2 linked regions of the Enhydrobacter sp. genome follow. The protein of the gene in region 2 interacts with the protein of the main gene of each other region in a pairwise test. Links are inferred from orthologs where the notes say so. Each region holds a gene or a part of one and is shown on either strand. Other genes may lie near its edges.

Region 1 (7,516 bases), 1.6 Mb from region 2 along the record:
CCAGCAGACCGAAGGCCGAGATACGGCCGATCTGGATGCGCGCGCGATCGGCGCGCATCGCCTCCTTGACCTTGTGCTCGACCTGGCGCTGGTGGCGCGTCTCCTCCATGTCGATGAAGTCGATGACGATCAGGCCGGCGAGGTCGCGCAGGCGCACCTGGCGGGCCACTTCCTCGGCCGCCTCGATGTTGGTGCGCAGCGCCGTCTCCTCGATGTTGCGCTCCTTGGTGGAGCGGCCGGAGTTGACGTCGATGGCGACCAGCGCCTCGGTCGGGTTGATGACGATGTAACCGCCGCTGCGCAACTGCACCACCGGCGAGTGCATGGCGTCGAACTGGCTTTCGACCTGATAGCGGTGGAAGAGGGGGATCGGCTCGTCGTACAGCTCGACCTTGTTCGCCTGGTGCGGCACGAGCTGGCGCATGAACTCGGACGCCGCCTGGAAGCCGGCCTCGCCTTCGACCAGCACCTGGGCGATATCGGTGTCGTAGACGTCGCGCAGCGAGCGCTTGATGAGATCGCCTTCCTCGTAGATCAACGCCGGCGCCGTCGACCGCATGGTGAGCTCGCGGATCGAGTCCCAGAGTCGCGACAGATATTCGTAGTCACGCTTGATGTCGAGGTTGGAGCGCTCCAGGCCCGCGGTGCGCAGGATCACGCCCATGCCCTGCGGCACGTCGAGCTGCGCCAGCATCTCCTTCATGCGCTTGCGGTCGTTGGGATTGGAGATCTTGCGCGAGATGCCGCCGCCGCGCCCGGCATTGGGCATCAGCACGCAGTAGCGGCCGGCCAGCGAGAGGTAGGTGGTGAGCGCCGCGCCCTTGTTGCCGCGTTCCTCCTTCACGACCTGAACCAGCAGGATCTGGCGGCGCTTGATCACCTCCTGGATCTTGTAGGTGCGGACGGGATGGCGGCGGCGGCGCTCGCGCGTCTCGCGCTCCTCGCCGGCCACGTCGTCGCCACCCAGCGTCTCGACGGTGATCTCGGGCTGCGGCGCTTCGGCAGGATCGGTCACCGGCGCCTCGGTCGCGCCTTCGGGATGGACTGCCGCCGACGGTTCGGCTGCCTCGACCGGCACTTCGGCTGACCCTTCGGCCGAAGGCTCCTCGGTCGGCCCGGCGACGCGGTCGACCGCGACGGCCGCCGGTTGCGCGCTCTCGAGGACATCGACCGGCACCGGCTCGCCGGGTGCCTCGAACGGCGGCGGCTCGCCGGGTGCCTCGAACGGCGGCGGCTCGACCATCGACGCAGGTTCCGGGTCGACGACGGGCGCATCGCCATCGGGCGCCTCGGAAGAAACGGCGATCGGATCGGATTCCTCCGCGCCGTTGCCGTTGCCGTCGCTCTCGCCCTCGGCAAGCGGCACTTCGAGGGGCAGGCCCTCGGCCGCGGCGACTGCCTCGGCACGCTCGGCGCGGACCTCCTCGATGTCGGTCCGGTCGACCTTGTTGGAAGGCGGCTCCTGCTCCTGCTCCTGCTCGGCCTCCTCGTGCAGGCGCTGCTGCTCGGCGATCAAACGTTCGCGATCGGCGATAGGGATCTGATAGTAGTCGGGGTGGATTTCCGAGAAGGCGAGGAAGCCGTGGCGGTTGCCGCCATATTCCACGAACGCCGCCTGCAGCGACGGCTCGATGCGGATCACCTTGGCGAGATAGATGTTGCCTTTGAGAGGCTTGCGCGATGCGGTCTCGAAATCGAATTCTTCCAGACGCGTTCCGTCGACGACGACCACCCGCGTTTCCTCGGGGTGGCTGGCATCAATGAGCATTCGCCTTGCCATGGGCTCGCTCCCGAGGCGTCAAGTCCCGCCGGCGCGAGCAACCAGCGGCCATTGCCGCCTCTTTGGCGCGAGGGGAGCGGTGCGCCATCGACCCGTCGAACGGCCAAACACCAGGCCAAGACGGGGAAGCATCGCGCCGCCGGACCGTACGGGTCCTGCCACCTCGAGGTTTCCTGATAGCCACCGCCTGCCTGACAATCCCGCGGACCTTGCCCTGGGGAGGGGGGCCGGCGGGCTTGCCGTCGGAGCGCGGCCTCCACGGGAGGGCGCTTCGAACGACGGCGACTGCTCGCGGATCGCAACATACGGGGTTCGGCAAGAAGCGACAACCCAAACGTTGATGGCGTGCAAATCGTCGCATAACGTTCTGAAAAATATTGTCTTTGCTGATCTTTTCATGTTTTACTTTAAGAAAGCCGCATAACAACTGAACCCCTCTGACCGACTGGCGCTGGCCATGACTGACGTTCGCCGTCGCGATCTGATCGCCGCCTCTCTCGCTGCGGCAACCGTGATCATCGGCGCCAATTCGGCGCTCGCCGGGCCGCGGAAGTCGTGGAAGAAGCCGGCTGCGCCTGCCATCAGGCGCCACGGAAAGGCGACCCCGAAGCCCAAGATCATCGTCCTCGACGCGGGCCATGGCGGCAAGGATCCCGGGGCGCTCGGCGTGCACGGCACGCAGGAGAAGCGGGTGGTCATCAAGGTGGCGCATTACCTGCAGGGCCAGCTCCAGGCCGGCGGCCGCTATCGTGTCGTGCTCACCCGTACGGGAGATACCTTTATCCCCCTGCGCGAGCGCGTGGCGCGGGCCGAGGAGGTCAAGGCCGACCTCTTTCTGTCGATCCACGCCGATTCGCATCCCGACTCCAGCGTGCGCGGCGCCTCGGTCTATACGTTGTCGGAAGAGGCGAGCGACCGCGAGGCCGAGGCACTGGCGGCAAGAGAGAATGCCTGTGATCTCGCGACCCTGAACCTCAGCCGACACACGGACAGGGTGGCACAGACGCTGGTGGCCATGTCGCAACGCGGCACGGTGAACGACTCCCGCCGCTTTGCCGAGACCATCGTCGACACCTTCGGCAAGAACGGCGTACGCCTGCTGCGCCACAGCCATCGGGAGGCGGGCTTTGCCGTGCTGACCTCGCCGGATATTCCGGCGGCGCTGGTCGAGCTCGGCTTCCTCTCCAATCGTTACGACGAGAAGCTGCTTACCGTCGCACGCCACCAGGCGGCGCTCGGCCGCGCGCTCCAAGCCTCGGTCGATGCCTATTTTGCGGCCGCATCTGCCACAAGAAAGGCGTAACTGCCCGCAACTATCTTTCGCTGCGTTGCGCCGCATCGTCCCCGGCATGGCGGGGGCGACACAAAGGCCCTTGGCTGCGCAGGGACGAAAAGACCTGTAGAAGGTGACTGTGATTCGCTTCGTCAAAGTGCTGCTGGCCTTCTGCCTGGCCGGCCTGATCGTCGGCGTGGGAACCGTGGCGGGCCTGTTCTGGCATTTCAGCCATGGCCTGCCCGACCACAAGCAGCTTGCCGACTACCAGCCGCCCACCGTGTCGCGTCTCTACGCCGCCGATGGCCGGTTGCTGGCCGAGTTCGCCCGCGAGAAACGGATATTCGTGCCCGTTGCCGCCATGCCCAAGCGCTTGCTCGAGGCCTTCATCGCCGCCGAGGACCAGCGCTTCTACAGCCATCCCGGCGTTGATTTCATCGGCATGGCGCGGGCGGCGATCACCGATCTCGCCAATCCCGGCAGGCGGCCGGAGGGCGCCTCGGGCATCACCCAGCAGGTCGCCAAGAACTTCCTGCTCTCCAACCAGGCGACGATCTCGCGCAAGATCCGCGAGGCCATTCTCGCCTTCCGCATCGAGCAGGCCTATTCCAAGGACCACATTCTCGAGCTCTATCTCAACGAGATCTATCTCGGCGCGGGCAACTACGGCGTGGCGTCGGCGGCGCTGAACTACTTCGACCGGTCGCTGGGCGAGCTCAGCCTGTCGGAGATCGCCTATCTCGCGGGGCTGCCCAAGGCGCCCAACCGCTACAACCTCGTGCGCAACCCGCAGGAAGCATATGCGCGACGCGACTACGTGCTGGGCCGCATGCGCGAGGACGGCTACATCACCGCCGCCGAGGAGAAGGCGGCGAAGGCCGAGAAGCTGCACTACCGCAAGCGCGGGCCCACAGAGGTCGTGACCGCCGACTATTTCGCCGAGGAGGCGCGGCGCAACCTGCTCGCCGCCTATGGCGACAAGGGCCTCTACGAGGGTGGCCTCACGGTCATGACCTCGCTCGATCCCGCGATCCAGGAGACGGCCGACAAGGCGTTGCAGGCCGGTCTCATCGCCTATGACCGCCGGCACGGCTGGCGCGGGCCCTACGCCCGCATCGCCGACATGGGCCCGGACTGGCAGGAGGAGTTCGCGCGCATCCAGCAGCGCCGGCCGCTGTACGGTCCCTCGACGTGGCAACTCGCCGTCGTGACCAAGGTCGACCCGAAGGAGGCGGTCATCGGGGGCCTGCCCGAGGACGGCGCGAACACCGGCACGGGCAGCGTGCCGTTCGCCGAGATGCGCTGGGCCTGCAGGACGGGCCCCGAGCAGACGGTCGGGGCCTGTCCCAGCCGGCCCGCCAACGTCGTCCATGTGGGCGATGTGATCGTGGTGGAGAAGGTCGAGAAGGACGCGCAAGGCAAGCCCTATCCGCCCGACACCTATGGCTTTCGCCAGGTCCCCAACGTGAACGGTGCGGTGATCGTGATGGAGCCGCAGACGGGCCGCATCCTCGCCATGTCGGGCGGCTGGTCCTACGGCATGAGCCAGTTCAACCGGGCCGTGCAGGCGCAGCGCCAGCCTGGCTCCTCGTTCAAGCCCTTCGTCTACGTAGCGGCGATGGACGCCGGGCTGACGCCGTCCACCCTCGTGCTCGACGCGCCGTTCGAATACAACCCGGGCTATGGCCAGCCGATCTGGCGGCCCGGCAATTACCAGAACGAGGCGCCGCTCGGTCCCGCCACGGTGCGCCGTGGCCTCGAGCAGTCGCGCAATCTCATGACAGTGCGCATGGCGCAGCAGATCGGCATGAAACGGGTGGTCGATGTCGCCCGCGAGTTCGGCATCGCCGATAACATGGCGGCCTATCTGCCGATGGCGCTGGGCGCCGTCGACACGACGCTCTTGCGCATGACCATGGCGCACGCCGAGCTCGCCAACGGCGCGCGCCGCATCACGCCGAGCCTGATCGATCGGGTGCAGGACCGCGAGGGCAAGACGATCTATCGCCATGATCCCCGCATCTGCGAGGGCTGCGGCGAGGCGCCGGCCGGCCAGAAGCCCGCGCCGCCGCGCATCGTCGACCCACGCAAGCCGTTCCACGATCCGGCCTCGGTCTACCAGGTGGTCAACATGATGCTGGGCGTGACCACGCGCGGCACCGCCGCCCAGCTTGCCAAGCTCGGCCGGCCGATCGCCGGGAAGACCGGCACCACCAACGATTCCAAGGACACCTGGTTCTTCGGCTCCACGCCCGACCTCACGATCGGCGTCTATGTCGGCTTCGACGATCCGCGCACGCTCGGCCGCATGGAGACAGGCAGCGGCACCGCGGCGCCGATCTACGAGCGCATCGCCAAGGTGGTCTACAAGGGCAAGCCGCCCACGCCCTTCCGCGTGCCGCCGGGGCTCAGGCTCGTGCGCGTCGATCACGACACCGGTCAGCCCGCCTGGCCCGGCGATCCCAATGCCATCGACGAGTTCTTCAAGCCCGGCACCGAGCCCTTCGGCGACAACCAGCAGCAGGTGCTTGACGGCTCCGCCTCGATTTCGGGTATAGACCCGTCAGAGGGCGGTGCGATGTCGTCCGGCGGCGGTCTGCCGCGCGGCACCCTCACCGGCACCGGCGAAACTTATTGATTGTTGGAGAGCGCCACTATGGTGGCGCAATCATGAGCGCCACTGGAGTAGCGCGCTCCCCTGAAGGAAGAGTTGAGACATGCGCGCCGAAGCTCAGGCCATGGTGAACGAGATCGAGGAGTCGCTGGCGCTCCTGAGGAGGCGTCTTTGACTACGACCGTGCCGTCGTACGTCTTGCCGAGCTGAACGCGCGCGCCGAGGATCCGGCGCTGTGGAACGATCCGAAAGAGGCCCAGACCGTGATGCGCGAGCGCACGCGGCTCGAAGGGGCCATCGCCACCATAAAGGAGCTGCGCGCGGCGATCGACGACAATGTCGGCTTGATCGAGATGGCCGAGGCCGAGAAGGACGAGGCCATGATCGCCGACGCGGAGCGGTCGCTCGCCGAGGCACGCACGGCAGCCGCGAAGGCGAGGCTCGAGACGCTGCTGTCGGGCGAGGCCGATCCCAACAACGCCTATGTCGAGATCAACGCCGGCGCCGGCGGCACCGAGGCGCAGGACTGGGCCGAGATGCTGGCGCGCATGTACACGCGCTGGGCCGAGCGGCGCGGCTTCAAGGTCGCCTGGCTGGAGGAGAGCGCGGGCGAGGAGGCGGGCATCAAGTCCTGCGCCTTCAAGGTCGAGGGTCACAACGCCTATGGCTGGCTGAAGACCGAATCGGGCGTGCATCGCCTGGTGCGCATCAGTCCGTTCGATTCGAACGCGCGGCGCCAGACGTCGTTCGCCTCGGTCTGGGTCTATCCCGAGGTCGACGAGAACATCGACATCGAGATCCTCGACAAGGACCTGCGCGTCGACACCTATCGCGCGTCGGGCGCGGGCGGCCAGCACGTCAACAAGACCGATTCAGCGGTGCGCATCACCCACCTCCCGACCGGCATCGCCGTCGCCGTCCAGCAGGAGCGCAGCCAGCACCAGAACCGCGCCAAGGCGATGCAGATGCTGAAGGCGCGGCTCTACGAGGTCGAGTTGCAGAAGCGCGAGGCCGAGCGGCTCGAGGCGGAGGCCAACAAGACCGACATCGGCTGGGGCCATCAGATCCGCTCGTATGTGTTGCAGCCCTACCAGATGGTGAAGGACCTGCGCACCAACGTCGAACGCAGCGACCCCCAGAAGGTGCTGGACGGCGACCTCGACGAATTCATGGCCGCCTCCCTTGCCGCGCGCGTCGGAGAGGGCAAGGATAAGGCGGCGGCGTGATGCCGATCCCGGCGTCGCCGACCGGAGGGGCGCTTCCATGTCCGACGGATTGCTGGGCTTCGACGCGGCCGCGGTCTACGCGCTCTGGCAAAAGGCTTTGGAGCGCCGGCATAGGGACCCCGAGGGCGCAATCGGCGCCGCGCGCACGCTTCTGGAAGCGGTATGCCGGCATGTCCTGAACGAGAGGGGAGTCACCTCCCGTGCGGCCATGGATCTGCCGGCCCTTATGAAGATGGCCGTCGAGCAGCTCGATGTCGCCCCGACGCTGCATGTCCAGGCGGCATTCAAGCGCCTCCTCGCCGATACGGCGAGCGTCATCGAAGGGCTCGGCGCCCGCACGAAGCCCTCGGCGCGACACGCCCAGCTCGCGGTCAACATGGCGGGAGCGGCTGCGCTTTTCATCGTCGAGAGCTGGGAAGTCCGGGTCGAGGAGGAGTTCCTGGAAATGATGGACGACAGCAAGGGCGGTTGAGCAGACGCCTCACCGGGGCAAGGTCAGAGCCTGCCCTTGCCTTCGTCCGGCGTCCCTGCCCGCAGGGCGGCGACGATGCGCTCGACCAGGCGGCCCAGATCCGCATCGGACGGGCTCCATCCGAGATCGACGGCTTCGTCCCACGCGAGGA
Region 2 (7,369 bases):
CCAACCGGCGGCTCTACGACGCCGCCGCGACACTTTCCGACCGCGAGTACCGCGCCGACAAGGGCGCCTTCTTCAGGTCGATGCACGGCACGCTCAACCACCTGCTGGCGACCGACCGCATCTGGCTGCATCGCTTCACCGGCGAAGGCGATGCGCCGCAACGGCTCGACGCCATCCTGCACGATCGCTTCGATGAATTGCGGCAGGCGCGCGAGGACGAGGACCGCCGGATCGTCGCCTACGTCGAGAGCCTCGACGAGGCGCGGCTCGCCGGCGTCATCCGCTACCGTCGCGTCTCCACGCCGGAGGAATTCGTCCAGCCGCTGATGCCCGCACTCGACCACTGGTTCAACCACCAGACCCATCATCGCGGCCAGGCCCACACGATCCTGACGGCGCTCGGCAAGCCCGCGCCCGAACTCGACCTGCTCTACTTCCAGCGCCTCGGCGCCATCTCTACGGCGTGACCGGAGGGCGACCGCGTTCGGGCGCAATCGGCGCTCGGAACGCCATCCGTGGTCGCTCGGATCGGGACAAGCCGGCGGCATTCGCCCAATCTTCTTCGCGTGGGCCCGAACCAATGACGGCACCGATCCACCGGCCGGCGTCGGGAGAGGACTCGCTACGGAGAGCATCGCCATGTCGAAGAACGAGGCGGCCGTTCGTTCATTCATCGCCGCATGGTCGCGGCTGGACGCAAAGGAACTCGTCACCTTCTTCACGGACGACGGCACCTATCACAACATGATGCTGCCGCCGGTGACCGGCCGAGAAAAACTGCTGCCCTACATCGATCGGTTCGTCTCGGGCTGGTCGGAGACGGCATGGGAAATCGTCAGTCTCCTGTCGCACGACGATATCGTCGTCGCCGAGCGCGTCGACAGGACCCGGATCGGCGACCGCCGCGTGGAGCTTCCCTGCACCGGCGTATTCGAGATGCGGGACGGAAAGATCAACGTGTGGCGCGACTATTTCGACATGGCGACCTACACCCGGGCATTCGGCTGAGGCCGGAGCGTTGCGTGCGGCCGGCCTATTGCGGCTCGAACACCCGGAATATGCCGGTCGCCGTCAGAAGCAGCGTGTCGCCGGCGCACGCTTCGGCATCGAGAAAGGCCGGCGACCTCGTCAGCTTGCGGATCTCCGCCCGGCCCGATACCCATCCTCCGGTCGGAACGCCGGCGACGAACTGCGACGTGAGCGCAACCGTGGCGCACTGTCGGCCCGTGGCGCAGACAACGGCATGGCCGAGGATCGTGTCGACGAGCGTTATGATAGCGGCCCCGTGAAGCACGCCGTTGGGATTGCCATGGCGGGCGTCGCTGCGAAAGCCGTAGACGAAATGCCCTTCCTCGTCACGACGCCAGAAGAACGGCCCCGACAGACCGATGAATCCCTCCGTCTCCAAGAGCGGCTGGTAGCCATCCGGAATGTCAGTCATTCTTCTTTCGCCTCTGGCTGTCGCCGCGGGTGAGCCCGACCGTCCGTCTCCCCTGCCTCGTCATCATTGGTGACATACCCATCAGACAGCAAGAAGCCCCGCACAGCGGGGCCTTTGCTCTGTCCGGCAATGGTGGGCGCACCAGGGCTCGAACCTGGGACCCGCTGATTAAGAGTCAGCTGCTCTACCAACTGAGCTATGCGCCCGTTCGTTCGGGCCATTGCCGCAAGCGGGCGGGCTATAGCAAGGCGGTTCCGGCTTGTCGATAGCCCCGGGCCGGGGAATTTCGGCGAATCTGCGGCGATTTCACCGCGCCAGCGGCAACTGCGCATCGCGGTAGACATTCACCCCGATCAGCAGGCCGCAGGCGAACATGACCGAGACCATGGCCGTGCCGCCGTTGCTCACCAGCGGCAGCGGCACGCCGACCACCGGCAGGAGCCCCATCACCATGGCGGTGTTGATGAAGACGTAGAGGAACATCATCGCGGTCACGCCGAGCGCCACCAGGCGGCCGAAGTGATGCTGGCTGCGCAGCGCGATCGAGAAGCCCCAGATCAGCACCAGGGCGAACAGCGCCAGCAGCACGCAGGCGCCGACCATGCCCCATTCCTCGACGAAGGTCGTGAAGATGAAGTCGGTCTGCTTCTCGGGCAGGAAGTTGAGCGAGGATTGCGTGCCGTGCAGGAAGCCTTTGCCGAACAGGCCGCCCGAACCGATCGCGATCTTCGACTGGGTGATGTGATAGCCCGCGCCCAGCGGATCGCGGTCGGGGTCGAGGAAGGTCAGCACCCGCTTGCGCTGGTATTCGTGCATGAAGGTCCAGGCGATCGGCAGGCAGCCGACCGCGCAGACGGCGGCGGCGAGGAACATCCAGAGCCGCACCCCGGCTACGAACAGCAGCGCCGCCCCGCCAAGCATCACCATCATGGCCGTGCCGAGATCGGGCTGCACCATCACCAGCCCGACCGGCGCCAGGATCACGACGACCGGCGCCAGCGTGTAGACCAGGCGGCCGGCCTGTTCGCGGCTGAGGCCGTGATAGTAGCGCGCCAGGACCAGGATCACCGCGACCTTGGTGATCTCCGACGGCTGCACCTGCAGCGGCCCGATCACCAGCCAGCGCTGGGCGCCCATGCCGATCTTGCCGGCGACGTCGACCGCGACCAGCAGCAGCAGCGAGGCGATATAGAGCGGCCAGGCGAGCGACAGCCAGACCTTCGGATGCACCAGCGCCACCACCAGCATCAGCGCGAGGGCGACGCCGTAGCGGATGGCATGCTTGGCCGCCCACGGCTCGAAATGCCCGCCGGCCGCCGAGTAGAGCGCCACCACGCCGATGCCGGCGATCAGGCTGAGGACCAGGACCAGCCCCCAGTTGATGCGCCAGAGCTTCTCGCCGAAGCCGATGGGCGCGGGCGCGCCGAGCGAGAGCGAGGTCATAGCGAGGCCGTCTTGCGGAAGCGGTCGAGCCGGCGCGACGGATCGCGCTTCATGGTCTCGAGCAGGACGTCGCGGCCGATCGGGCCGGCGGTCGCGCCGCCCGCCATGCCGTGCTCGACCACGACGGCGCAGGCATAGCGCGGATTGTCGACCGGACCGAAGCAGACGAACAGCGCGTGGTGGCGCAGGTGCCAGGGAAGCTGCTCCTGCGTGATGCCCATGGCGCGCTCACGCTCGGTGATGCGCTTGACCTGCGCGGTGCCGGTCTTGCCGGCGAAGTGGAAGGCGGGATCGATCGGCTTGTTCTCGGCATCGAGGCGGAGCTGGGCTGCCGTGCCGGTGGGCGAGTTCACCACCTGGTTCATGCCCTCGTGCACCAGGGCGAGATGCCTGCGATCGATGCGCAGCGAGGAGGCCGAAACCTTGAGCTGCGGCGTGGGCGGCGCCAGCTCCTGGCGCGGCGCCGCCTTGGCGAGCAGGAGGTTCGGCTGCACGTCGTAGCCGCCGTTGGCGATGCGCGACGTCATGATGGCAAGCTGCAGCGGTGTGGCCGTCATGTAGCCCTGGCCGATGCCGAGATTGAAGGTGTCGCCCGGCTGCCAGGGCACGTTGTATTTGTCCTGCTTCCAGGCGCGCGACGGCTGGTTGCCCGCCGCCTCGCCCGGCAGGCCGAGCGTGCTCACCTGGCCGAAGCCCAGCTTCGTCGCCATCTCGTCGATCTTGTCGACACCGGTGCGCTGCGCCGCCTGGTAGAAGAAGCAGTCGCAGGAATTGGAAATTCCACCGACCACGTTGAGTCCGCCGTGGCCGCCCTTCCACCAGCAATGGAACTTGATGTTGCCGAGCTCGATGAAGCCGGGACAGTTGAGGATGGTCCCGCCGTCGATGGCTCCCGACTCGAGCGCGGCGAGTGCGACCGCGACCTTGTAGGTCGAGCCCGGCGGATAGACGCCGGCGATCGCCTTGTTGTTGAGCGGATGGGCCGGATCCTCCAGCAGATCGCGCCATTCGGCCGGCGTGATGCCGCGGGCGAAGACATTGGGATCGAAGCCCGGCTCGGAGACCATGGCGAGGATGTCGCCGGTGACGATATCCATCACGACCAGCGAGCCGCTCTTGTGCTCGGCGTTGGCCTGCTGGGCGCGCAGGCGGTCGGCGGCAAAGCGCTGCAGCTCGACATCGACCGTCAGCAGCACATTGTCGCCGGGCTGCCCTTCGGTGCGATCGAGCTCGCGCACGATGCGGCCGACGGCGTTGACCTCGACCTGCACCGCACCGGCATGACCGCGCAGGTCGTCCTCGAGCGCCCGCTCCACCCCTTTCTTGCCGAAGCGTATCGTGGGGAGCTGCAGCAGGGGATCGTCGCGACCGGCGAGATCCTCCTCCGAGACGCGGCCCGTGTAGCCCACGATATGGCTCATGAGCTCGCCCTGCGGATAGTCGCGCGTCTGGCCGATATCGATGAACACGCCGGGCAGATCAGGCGCGTTGAACTCGATCCGCGACACCTGTTCCCAGTCGAGATTCTCGCGCACCACCACGGGCTGGAAGTTGCGGCTGCGGCGAAGCTCGCGCAGCAGGCGGGTGCGCTCGGCCTCGCCGATGTCGAGGATCTGATCGAGCCGGCCGAGCACGATCTCGGCGCTGCGGCCGCGGTCGCGGTCGGAGGCCAGCATGGCGCGGAAGTTGTTGCGGTTGACGGCGAGCGGCTCGCCGGTGCGATCGAAGATCAGGCCGCGCGTCGGCGCGAGCAGCCGGACGTTGACCCGGTTCTCCTCGGCGAGCGTGGAGAAGCGCTCGCTTTCGAGGATCTGGAGCTGATAGAGGCGGCCCGCCAGCGCCGACATCAGCGTGAGCTGCGCGCCGCCCAGCAGCAGGGCGCGGCGCGTGAAGAGGCCCGCCCGCGCGCCGTCGTCCTTGCGGAAGCGGATCACGTCGCGGTCTCCCCCGGCTCGGCGGTGCCGCGCGACAGCTCGGGCACGTTGAGCGGGTCGCGCGGCCGCACACGGGCAATCAACGGCGCGAGCAGCGGATAGATCACGATCACCACGGCATACTGCGCCATGGCCGGCACCGGATCGATCGGCGTCCAGGTCCAGAGGGCCGTGAAGCCCCACACCAGCACCATGAAGAGCCAGCAAAGGATGCAGAAGCCGATCCACTGGAACAGGAACGGCACGCCGACCAGATAGCGGCGATTGGCGACCACGGCGGCGCGGATCAGCACGAACCCCAGCGCGCTCACCCCGACCGGCGCGCCCGGCCCGCCCAGCAGCAGATCCAGCAGCACGCCCATCGCCAGGAGCAGCGGCCCCGGCAGGCGTTCGGGCGTGGCGAGGCTGAACTGGAACACCACCAACGCCGGCAGCAGCGGCAGGGTGTCGGAGAGATAGGGAACGCGCAGCGGCGCCAGGGTGAGGATCACGAAGAAGAGCAGCACCGTGCCGGGCAGCGCGAGCCGCCCCACCCGATCGAGCCTGGCGAGGACCCCGTCGGCCCGCATCTCAATGCCTGTCGGACGCCGTGGCGCCCGTATCGACCAGGCCGGTGATGCCGTAGTCGACGACCCGCACGAATTCCATCCGCGAGAAGTCGGCGAACGGCCGGACTCGGATGCTGCCCTCCTTGCCGCCGCGCACCACCTCGCCGACGGGAATGCCGATCGGGAAGCTGCCGCCGCTGCCGGAAGTGACGATGCGGTCGCCCGGCTGAACGCCCGCCATGCCCTGCAGGAGGGTGAGTCGCAGCAACGCCGAATTGTTGCCGGCGAGAATGGCGCGCTCGCGCGTACGCTCGACCTGGACGGGCAGCCGCGAATTGACGTCGGTCACGAACAGCACGCGCGCGCTGTTCTCGCCGACCTCGGCGATGCGGCCGGCCAGCCCCTCGCCCGTCAGGACGGCCTGGCCCGGCGTCACGCCGGCCTTGCGGCCGACATTCAGCAGGGCGCCGCGCACATAGGCGCTGACGCTGTCGCCGACCACGCGCGCGGTGATGTAGGCGGCCTCCGGCCCCTCGCGGAAATGGGCCAGCTCGCGCAGCCGTGCGTTCTCGTTCTCCAGCCGGCGCGCGGCGGTCTGCCAGGCGAGCAGGCGGCTGTTCTCCTCGCGCAGGCGCGCATTCTCCTCGCGCAGGGAGGCGAACTCCTTGAGGTCGGCGATGGCGCGGTTGGCAGCGGCGACCGGCCGGGCGATGGCCTCGAGCGCCGGACTGGCCAGATCGAGCGCCAGCACGCGCGCTTTCTCGACTAGCACGGAATCGGCCTTGCCGATCAACATGGCGACGAAGGCCGCGACCACCAGCAGCACGAGCGCAAAGCGCTGCAGGACCGTGCGCAGTTGCTGGGTCGCTACCTCGAAATCGTCGCGAATCGCCATGTCCGACCCATTCTACTCCAAGCGGGCCGCGGCGCGCGGTGTCTCAGTACATGGACGACAAGACGCCGCGCAGACGGTCGATGTTCTCCACTGCATGCCCCGTGCCGAGAGCGACGCAGAGAAGCGGATCCTCGGCCACCGAGACCGGCAGGCCGGTGGATTGGCGCAGGACGGTGTCCATGTTCGTGAGCATGGCGCCGCCGCCGGTGAGCACAATGCCCTTGTCGACGATGTCGGCCGCAAGCTCGGGCGCAGTGTTCTCCAGCGCCACCTTGACCGCCTCGACGATCGCGCTGACCGGCTCCTGCAGGCTCTCGGCGATCTGGCGCTCGGTGATGACCAGCTCCTTGGGAACCCCGTTCATCAGATCGCGGCCCTTGATCTCCATCGTCCGGCCCTCGCCGTCGTCCGGGGCGCAGGCCGAGGCGATGGTCTTCTTGATGCGCTCGGCCGAGCTCTCGCCGACCAGCAGGTTATGGTTGCGGCGGATATAGGCGATGATCGCCTCGTCCATCTTGTCGCCGCCCACGCGCACCGAGCGCGGATAGACGATGCCGCCCAACGACAGGACGGCGACCTCGGTCGTGCCGCCGCCGATATCGACCACCATCGAGCCGGTGGGTTCGGTGACCGGCAGACCGGCGCCGATCGCGGCGGCCATCGGTTCCTCGATCAGCCAGACCTTGCGGGCGCCCGCGCTCTCCGCCGACTCCTGGATGGCGCGGCGCTCGACGGCGGTCGAGCCCGATGGCACGCAGACCACGATCTGCGGATGGGCGAAGGAGCGGCGGTTGTGCACCTTGCTGATGAAGTGCTTGATCATCGCCTCGGCGACTTCGAAGTCGGCGATCACGCCGTCGCGCAGCGGGCGGATCGCCTGGATGTTGCCGGGCGTGCGGCCCAGCATCATCTTGGCTTCCTCGCCGACCGCCAGGACCTGGCGCTTGCCGGTTTGCGTGGTGAGCGCAACCACTGACGGTTCGTTGAGAACGATCCCCCGCCCCTTCACATAGACCAGCGTATTGGCTGTCCCGAGGTCGATGCCCATGTCCGCCGAAAACAGCCCGATCACTCTCGACAGCATTCGCTTAAGTCTCTGTTATTATTG

Evidence for each region.
Region 1: the proteins of mrdA (region 2) and OJF58_RS21210 interact in binary tests that used the Escherichia coli proteins (3 or more experiments, as listed by UniProt). The link is inferred for Enhydrobacter sp. from one-to-one orthologs.

The regions. Positions count from the first base shown.
Region 1 is NZ_CP126889.1:4,244,544-4,252,059, forward strand. What follows is about bases 2,795-5,941. They hold OJF58_RS21210 (penicillin-binding protein 1A), read left to right. Parts: upstream 2,795-3,192; coding sequence 3,193-5,691; downstream 5,692-5,941. Other genes in these bases: OJF58_RS21205 (N-acetylmuramoyl-L-alanine amidase), read left to right, coding at 2,795-3,083. Outside these bases: OJF58_RS21200 (Rne/Rng family ribonuclease), read right to left, coding at 1-1,780; more of OJF58_RS21205, read left to right, coding at 2,238-2,794; OJF58_RS21220 (hypothetical protein), read left to right, coding at 6,931-7,365; OJF58_RS21225 (hypothetical protein), read right to left, coding at 7,389-7,516. UniProt on the Escherichia coli protein: Cell wall formation. Synthesis of cross-linked peptidoglycan from the lipid intermediates.
Region 2 is NZ_CP126889.1:2,630,118-2,637,486, reverse strand. The notes cover bases 2,350-5,349. They hold mrdA (penicillin-binding protein 2), read right to left. Parts: upstream 4,819-5,349; coding sequence 2,881-4,818; downstream 2,350-2,880. Other genes in these bases: OJF58_RS13210 (hypothetical protein), read right to left, coding at 4,815-5,349; rodA (rod shape-determining protein RodA), read right to left, coding at 2,350-2,884. Outside these bases: OJF58_RS13240 (DinB family protein), read left to right, coding at 1-467; OJF58_RS13235 (limonene-1,2-epoxide hydrolase family protein), read left to right, coding at 640-1,008; OJF58_RS13230 (PaaI family thioesterase), read right to left, coding at 1,034-1,441; more of rodA, read right to left, coding at 1,748-2,349; more of OJF58_RS13210, read right to left, coding at 5,350-5,387; rod shape-determining protein MreC, read right to left, coding at 5,389-6,261; OJF58_RS13200 (rod shape-determining protein), read right to left, coding at 6,305-7,345. UniProt on the Escherichia coli protein: Catalyzes cross-linking of the peptidoglycan cell wall. Responsible for the determination of the rod shape of the cell. Is probably required for lateral peptidoglycan synthesis and maintenance of the correct diameter during lateral and centripetal growth.